DNA from 2 places in the Streptomyces chengmaiensis genome. Region 1 is predicted to be linked to the other one. Evidence: riboswitches for the same ligand, from Rfam matches in the RefSeq annotation. Region 1 holds a riboswitch; the other holds the start of a gene.

Region 1 (4,385 bases):
CCGTCGCTGTACGACAGCACGCTCGCCATCCTCGACGACATCCGCGGCCGCGATACGGTCGCCTTCGAGCACGAGGTGATCCCCGGCGTCAGCAGCGTCTCCGCGCTGGCCGCCCGGCACCGGATCCCGCTCAACCAGGTGGGGCGGCCCGTCCACATCACCCCGGCCCGCCATCTCGCCGACCGTGTCGGCGAGGGCCCCGCGGAGACGCTCCCCGACGACGGCGACGTCGTCGTCATGCTCGACGCCCACCAGACGTTCACCCGCTTCACGGGCGGGGACCTGTGGATCTACTGGGGCGCGTACCTCGGCACCCCGGACGAACTCCTGGTCTGCGGGCCCGTGTCCGAGGTGGCCGACCGCATCCTCGAGGTGCGCGCCGAGGCCCGCGCCCGGCACGGCTGGATCATGGACACCTATCTGCTGCGCCACCACGGCTGAGCAGGCGAGGGCCGGGCAGGACGGACGAAGCCGTCCTGCCCGGCCCTATGCGCTCCGTCAGGTCGTCACCGGCCCGTCACCGGCCCGGCACCAAGTCGGGATCAGGCCGTCATCGGGGCGGCAGCTCCCCGCGCACCGTCCGCGCCGCCGCGACGAGGTTCTCCAGCGACGCCTTCGTCTCCGGCCAGCCGCGTGTCTTCAGCCCGCAGTCCGGATTCACCCACAGCCTTTCGGCCGGGATGGCCTCGAGCCCCTCGCGGAGCAGCGCCGCCGCCTCCTCGGCGCTGGGCACGCGCGGTGAGTGGATGTCGTACACGCCGGGTCCCGCCTCGCGCGGATAGCCGTGGGCGGCGAGTTCCCGGGCGACCTGCATATGGGAGCGGGCCGCCTCCAGGCTGATGACGTCGGCGTCGAGGTCGTCGATGGCCTGGACGACGTCGCCGAACTCGGCATAGCACATATGGGTGTGGATCTGGGTGTCCGGCCGGACGCCGCTTGTGGTCAGCCGGAACGACTCCGTCGCCCAGGCGAGATAGCCGGCGTGGTCGGCGGACCGCAGTGGCAGGGTCTCCCGCAGGGCGGGCTCGTCCACCTGGATCACCGAGGCGCCGGATGCCTCCAGGTCCTGCACCTCGTCGCGCAGGGCCAGGGCGACCTGGCGCGCGGTCTCGTTGAGCGGCTGGTCGTCGCGGACGAAGGACCAGGCAAGCATGGTGACCGGGCCCGTCAGCATTCCCTTGACGGGACGGTCCGTCAGCGACTGGGCGTACCGCGTCCAGCCGACCGTCATCGGCGCCGGCCGGGAGACGTCGCCGACGAGGACCGGCGGCCGGACATAGCGGGTTCCGTAGGACTGGACCCAGCCGTGACGGGTGGCGACATAGCCGCTGAGCTGTTCGGCGAAGTACTGCACCATGTCGTTGCGTTCGGGCTCGCCGTGGACCAGGACGTCGATCCCCGCCTCCTCCTGGAAGGAGATCGCCTCCTGGATCGCGGCCCTGATGTGCTCCTGATATCCGGCGGCGTCGATCCGGCCCGCGCGCAGACCGGCGCGGGCGGTGCGCAGGCCGGTCGTCTGCGGGAAGGAGCCGATGGTGGTGGTCGGCAGCGGGGGCAGCTTCAGATGGGCCCGCTGGGCGGCCGTCCGTTCGGCGTAGGGCTGGGAGCGGCGGGCGTCGGCGTCGGTGACTGCCCCCGCCCTGGCCCGTACGGCGGGGTCGCCGGTGAGTGACGAGTCCGCGCGCGAGGCGAGATCGGCGCGGTTGGCGGCCAGTTCGGCGGCGACGCTCCCGACGCCTTCCGCCAGGCCCCTGGCGAGGGTGACGATCTCCCGGGTCTTCTGCCGGGCGAACGCGAGCCAGCGCAGGATCTGCGGATCGACGTCCGTCTCGGCCGCGGCGTCCAGCGGCACATGGAGCAGGGAGCAGGAGGCCGAGACGTCGACGCGGTCCGCGAGGCCCAGCAGTGTGCCCAGTGTGGCCAGGGACTTCTCGTGGTCGTTGAGCCAGATGTTGCGGCCGTCGACGACGCCCGCGACCAGCCGCCTGCCAGGCAGGCCGCCCACCGCTGCGAGACCCTCGAGGTTCGCGGCGGCGGCGCCGGTGAAGTCGAGGGCCAGTCCGTCCACCGGGGACTCGGCGAGCACCGGCAGGGCCTCGCCGAGTCGGCCGAAGTAGGAGGCGACGAGCAGCTTGGGGCGGTCGGCAAGACCGCCGAGGTTCCCGTAGGCGCGGGCGGCGGCGTTCAGTTCGGCGGGGGTTCGGTCCTGGACGAGGGCCGGCTCGTCGAGTTGCACCCATTCGGCGCCTGCCGCCCGCAGATCGGCCAGCACCTCGGCGTAGACCGGAAGCAACCGATCCAGCAGGGTGAGCGGTTCGAAGTCCGCGGCGGCGCCGGGCGCGGGCTTGGCCAGCAGCAGATAGGTGACCGGGCCGACGAGCACGGGCCGGGCGGCCGGCCCGAGGGCCAGCGCCTCCCGCAGTTCGCCGGTCTGCTTGGCACAGTCCGCGGTGAAGACGGTGTCGGGGCCCAGTTCCGGCACCAGGTAGTGGTAGTTGGTGTCGAACCACTTGGTCATCTCCAGGGGCGCGACGTCCTGGGTGCCGCGGGCCATCGCGAAGTACCCGTCCAGGGCGTCGGCGGCGACCGCCGCACGGTGCCGTTCGGGGATCGCCCCGACCATCACCGTGGTGTCGAGGACATGGTCGTAGTACGAGAAGTCACCGGTCGGCACCTCGTGAACGCCTGCACGGGCCAGCTCACGCCAGTTCGCCCGGCGCAGTTCCGCGGCGGTCCCGGCCAGGGCGTCGGCGGTGACCGTGCCCTTCCAGTAGCCCTCGACCGCCTTCTTCAGTTCCCTGTTCGGCCCCTGTCGGGGGTAGCCGTGCACGGTGGCCCGTGCAGCCGCGGCTGCGGGCTTCGTCATGACACTCTCTCCTTCGCGAAGATGTCCTGGGCATCCCGGGAACCGGGGGAGAGCGCGAAGGGGGAGACGCAGGCGGCCGCAACGGCCGTGGCAGGCCGTTCGCCTGGTGTGGTCGCCGACCCGCCCTCGAGGTCACCGGGATGTCCGCGCACGATCGTCCGTACGCGGGCAACGGGCAGGTCTTCGGACTCGCGGGCGCGTGCGGCCCGGAAAGGGCGCACTCCTACTGGCCGTCGCTTCCCGGACCCGGTTCGGGTCCAGTGCGTATGACGGCGGTCGTTCCCGCTCACCGCTGCGGGGCAGTCCCGGATTCCCACCGGGTTCCCTCTTGCGACGCGCCTGTCTGGAGGACAGGGCGAACCAGCTGCGTCGGTCAGCCTAGCGGGAGCGGCTCGAAGACGGATGCGGCAGCCCGCATTCCGGGCAGGTGGGCTGAGACGGTTCGGGGTGCCGCGGGCACGGCCTCCCGGGCGCACGCTCCCACTGCTGCCCAGGGCCCCGCCCCGGCCACCGCAACGGGGCTGCGCTCGGACCCTCTCAAGGGGCGGTCGTCCCGTGCCCGCCGATCGCGCCGATCGCGTCCAGGGTGGCGGTCACTGTTCGGTGCAGGGTGCGGGCGTCGACTCCGGCCCGCGAGCGCAGGTTCACACCATGGGCGAGGAGAGCGAGTGCCTCCGCCATCGAGTCCGGGTCGACGCCCGGATCCAGTTGATTCAGCCGGCCGGCCGTGACGAGCGCCGCGTGCAGGGACCCCCGGAGTTCCCGGTACAGACGGTCGAGCAGGGCACGCACTTCGGGGTCGCCGCTCTCGGCGCCCGCGTGGGCGTTGGAGATCATGCAACCCCAGCGCGCGTACTCGCCGTGGCAGCACGCCTCGATCAGCTCGGCGAAGAAGTCGCGAACCGCGGGAAGCCCGCGCTCGTCCTCGGCGAGGCGGCGGAACGCCGGCTGGGAACGCCGCTCTGCATAGCGCCGCAGCGCCGCTCGGTAGAGCTCCTGCTTGCCGCCGAACGTGGCGTAGAGGCTGGACCGGTTGACTCCCGTGGCCGACACCACGTCCTGGATTCCGGTCGAGACCATTCCGTCGCGCCAGAAGAGACGCACGACCGTGTCCAGGGTCGCGTCCGCGTCAAAGTGCTTGATGTCTGGCACGCCTCACCCCGGGAACCTGGACTGACGATTCCAGGATACCGCCATGGAGCTGGTGCGGGAGTGGCGCTGCCTGTATCTTGGAACGGTCGTTCCGGGTATGGGTTCGCTGCGTGCGGCGCGACGGCGCAGGCGGCCGCGTCATGCCTGAGTGCAGCGGACGTCAACGACGGCCGGCACACCGAGGCGCAGCCGCGACGCCCGGCGGGTCGCGACGCCCAACCGGTCGTGACGCCCGGCGCCTGGTCGGCCGCTCGACGCGGAGTCGCCGTACCCAGAACTCCAGAACTCACAGGAGGCACACGGACCATGCGGATCATGCGTACGCCCGATGAACGGTTCAACGACCTGCCCGACTACCCCTTCGCGC
Region 2 (4,385 bases), on a different contig from region 1:
CCGCTGCCCGGCTGTCGCCGCGGGCCCGGACTCGGCCCGGCTCTCCGGCTGCGGCGGCCCGCAGGCCGCGCCGTCGTGGCCGGTCGCCGCCGCCCGGCGCATGGAGGAGGCGCACTCCGGGCGCTGCCCGTCGGCGCTCGACGCGAGAATCGTCACATCCGCGTCGAGCGCGGTCATGTCCCCGCGGCCGTCGTCGCAGGCGAACAGGTAGCGGCCCGACAGGGCGGTCGCCGTCTCGCTCGCACACAGCAGCGAGTCCAGTTCGCGCACCCAGGGCAGGACGTCGTACGCGCCGCGCCCGTCCAGACCGGTCAGCGGCGAGGCCACGATGTTGCGGACGCGTTCGTGGCGCGGTGCGGGCAGCAGGCCCGCCGCGTCGAGCAGGCGGGCCAACTCCCCGCCGCAGGCGGCGCCCAGGCCGCGCAGCTGGACGTTGCCGCGGGAGGTGAGGTCGAGCCGGGCGTCGCCGAGGCGCTCGGCGGCGGATGCGAGGACGTCCGCCTGCGCGGCGGTCAGCAGGCCCGCGGGGACGCGCACGCGGGCCAGCGCGCCGTCGTTCGCGGAGTGCAGCCGCAGCGCCCCCGGGCAGGCGTCGGCGCCGTCCCGCGGGGGCGGTTCATCCCCGTACGGGCGGTTGGCGGCGGAGGGAGCCGTGGGCATGGGCGCGAGCATACCGACCATCACACAAGCCGTATCCCCTGCTCAGCTGCCCGCACCCCTACTATGCTCGATGACGGGCCAGACGGCCCGTCATCGCCGTGGACGGCGCAAGGGGAGGAAGCCGGTGAGAGTCCGGCGCGGTCCCGCCACTGTGAGTCCGGCAGGAGCGTGAAGAGCGCACCTTCCGGATGAGCCAGGAACTCCCGCCGTCCCCACTGCCCGGGGCGCGGACCCCGAGGAAGGCCGGACGCCGGATGATCCTGCTTCTGTCGACGTCGGACACCGACCTGCTGAGCGCGCGTGCGGCGGGCGGCCCTGTGCCGTACCGGTTCGCGAACCCCGCACGGCTCCCGCTCGACGAGCTGCCCGCGCTGCTGGAGGGCGCGGACCTCGTCGTCGTACGACTCCTGGGCGGGCTGCGCGCCTGGCAGGAGGGGCTGGACGCGCTGCTCGCCGGGGACCTCCCGGTGGTGGTGCTCACCGGTGAACAGGCCCCGGACGCCGCCCTGATGGAGGCCTCCACCGTCCCGATCGGCATCGCGGCCGAGGCGCACGCCTATCTCGCGCACGGCGGTCCGGCGAATCTGGAGCAGCTGGCCCGGTTCCTGTCGGACACGGTGCTGCTCACCGGCCACGGCTTCGAACCGCCGGCGACCGCGCCCGCCTGGGGGCGGCTGGAGCGCACGGAGCGTGACGGCGTCGAGGGGCCGACCATCGCGGTGCTGTACTACCGGGCGCACCATATGAGCGGCAACACGGCTTTCGCAGACGTGCTCTGCGGGGCGATCGAGGACGCGGGGGGCCGCCCGCTGCCGCTGTACGTGGCATCGCTGCGCGCCCCCGAGCCCGAGTTCCTCGACGAACTGCGCACCGCGGATGCCGTGGTGACCACGGTGCTGGCGGCGGGCGGCACCAGGCCCGCCGAGGCGCAGGCGGGCGGTGACAACGAGGCTTGGGACGCGGGGGCGCTGGCGGCGCTGGATGTGCCGGTGCTCCAGGCACTGTGTCTGACCGGCTCGCGCGACGCCTGGGAGGAGAACGACGAGGGACTGTCCCCGCTCGACGCGGCGAGCCAGGTCGCGGTGCCGGAGTTCGACGGCCGCATCATCACCGTCCCGTTCTCCTTCAAGGAGATCGACGAGGACGGCCTGCCGGCCTATGTCGCGGACGCCGAGCGGGCCGCCCGCGTCGCCGGGATCGCGGTGCGCCACGCCAGGCTGCGTTATGTCCCCGCCGCCGAGAAGCGGATCGCGCTGGTGCTTTCCGCGTACCCCACCAAGCACTCCCGCATCGGCAACGCGGTCGGTCTGGACACCCCCGCCTCCGCGGTCGCGCTGCTGCGCCGGCTGCGGGCGGAGGGCTATGAGTTTGGCGCGGAGGAGGTGCCCGGCCTTGCCTCGGGCGACGGCGACGAGCTGATCCGCGCGCTGATCGAGGCGGGCGGCCATGACCAGGAGTGGCTGACCGAGGAGCAGCTGGCCCGCAACCCGGTCCGCATCCCCGCCGCCGACTACCGGCGCTGGTTCGACCGGCTCCCCGCGAAGCTGCGGGAGGCGGTGGAGGAGCACTGGGGGCCCGCGCCGGGCGAGATGTTCGTCGACCGGTCGCAGAACCCGGACGGCGACATCGTGCTGGCCGCGCTGCGCCGCGGCAATCTGCTGGTCCTCATCCAGCCGCCGCGCGGCTTCGGCGAGAACCCGATCGCGATCTACCACGATCCGGATCTGCCTCCGTCGCACCACTATCTGGCCGCCTACCGGTGGATCCAGGCCGCCCGCGAGGACGGGGGCTTCGGCGCGGACGCCATGATGCATCTGGGCAAGCACGGCAATCTGGAATGGCTGCCCGGCAAGAACGCGGGCCTGTCAGCCGCCTGCGCGCCCGACGCGGCGATCGGCGATCTGCCGCTGGTCTACCCGTTCCTGGTGAACGACCCGGGCGAGGGCACCCAGGCCAAGCGCCGGGTGCACGCCACGCTGGTGGACCATCTGGTGCCCCCGATGGCGCGCGCCGAGTCGTACGGCGACATCGCCCGGCTGGAGCAGCTGCTGGACGAGTACGCGGCGATCTCCTCGATGGACCCGGCCAAGCTGCCCGCGATCCGCGCCCAGATCTGGACGCTGATCCAGGCCGCGAAGCTGGACCACGACCTGGGGCTTCAGGACCGCCCGGACGACGACGGCTTCGACGACTTCCTGCTGCACGTCGACGGCTGGCTGTGCGAGGTCAAGGACGCGCAGATCCGCGACGGCCTGCATGTGCTGGGCGGCGCGCCGACCGGCCCCGAGCGGGTCAATCTGGTGCTCGCCGTCCTGCGCGCCCGGCAGATCTGGGGCGGCACGTCCGCGCTGCCGGGCCTGCGGGAGGCGCTGGGCCTGGACGAGTCGAAGGCGACCCGCACCGACGCGGACGCGGCGGAGGAGACGGCCCGCGCGCTCGTCGAGGCCATGGAGGCGGCGGACTGGGAACCGGCCGCCGTCGCGGCAGTGGCCGCGGACCACGGTGAACAGGTCGCCGCGGTGCTGGAGTTCGCGGCCCGCGAGGTCGTGCCCCGGCTGGCGGGCACGACCGCCGAGATCGACCATGCCGTACACGCGTTGAACGGCGGTTTCGTGCCCGCCGGCCCGTCCGGTTCGCCGCTGCGCGGTCTGGTCAATGTGCTGCCCACCGGACGCAACTTCTACTCGGTGGACCCCAAGGCCGTCCCCTCCCGGCTCGCCTGGGAGACCGGCCAGGCGCTGGCCGACTCGCTGCTGGAGCGCTACCGCTCCGACAACGGCGAGTGGCCCACGTCCGTCGGCCTCTCCCTGTGGGGCACCAGCGCCATGCGCACCGCGGGCGACGATGTGGCCGAGGCGCTGGCGCTGCTGGGCATCCGCCCGGTGTGGGACGACGCCTCCCGCCGGGTGACGGGCCTGGAACCGGTCCCCCTGGCGGAGCTGGGCCGTCCGCGCATCGACGTCACCCTGCGCATCAGCGGTTTCTTCCGGGACGCGTTCCCGCACACGATCGGACTGCTGGACGACGCGGTGCGGCTGGCCGCCTGGCTGGACGAGCCGGCCGAGAGCAACTTCGTCCGCGCGCACGCGCAGGCGGACCTCGCCGTCCACGGCGACGAACGCCGCGCCACCACCCGTATCTTCGGCTCCCGGCCGGGCACGTACGGCGCGGGCATCCTCCAGCTGATCGACAGCCGCGACTGGCGTACGGACGCCGATCTGGCCGAGGTATACACGGTCTGGGGCGGCTATGCCTACGGGCGCGAGCTGAACGGCCGTGCGGCGCGGGAGGAGATGGAGACCGCCTACCGGCGGATCGCGGTGGCCGCGAAGAACACGGACACGCGCGAGCACGACATCGCCGACTCCGACGACTACTTCCAGTACCACGGCGGAATGGTCGCCACGGTGCGGGCGCTGCGCGGCACGGCCCCCGAGGCGTACATCGGCGACTCCACCCGCCCGGAGACCGTCCGCACCCGCACCCTGGTCGAGGAGACCTCCCGGGTCTTCCGCGCCCGGGTGGTCAACCCGCGCTGGATCGAGGCGATGCGCCGCCACGGCTACAAGGGCGCCTTCGAACTCGCCGCCACCGTCGACTACCTCTTCGGCTACGACGCCACGACCGGCGTGGTCGCCGACTGGATGTACGACAAGCTCGCTCAGACGTACGTCCTGGACCCGGAGAACCGGGAGTTCCTGCAGCAGGCCAATCCATGGGCGCTG

Evidence for each region. A riboswitch is a leader RNA that binds a small molecule or an ion and turns the genes downstream of it on or off. The one in region 1 is predicted to bind cobalamin.
Region 2: linked by a shared signal. The riboswitch ahead of cobN (cobaltochelatase subunit CobN) and the one ahead of metE (5-methyltetrahydropteroyltriglutamate--homocysteine S-methyltransferase) in region 1 are both predicted to bind cobalamin.

Annotation. Positions count from the first base shown of each region.
Region 1 covers NZ_JARWBG010000003.1:114,244-118,628, reverse strand. Annotated here, with positions in the region: gene cobF (precorrin-6A synthase (deacetylating)) at 1-441, shown strand, start outside; gene metE (5-methyltetrahydropteroyltriglutamate--homocysteine S-methyltransferase) at 551-2,866, opposite strand; cobalamin riboswitch at 3,024-3,246, opposite strand; gene QCN29_RS03870 (TetR/AcrR family transcriptional regulator) at 3,404-4,018, opposite strand; gene QCN29_RS03865 (haloalkane dehalogenase) at 4,334-4,385, shown strand, end outside.
Region 2 covers NZ_JARWBG010000056.1:36,421-40,805, reverse strand. Annotated here, with positions in the region: partial or broken gene QCN29_RS30890 (cobalamin biosynthesis protein CobG) at 1-681, opposite strand, end outside; cobalamin riboswitch at 727-885, shown strand; gene cobN (cobaltochelatase subunit CobN) at 915-4,385, shown strand, end outside.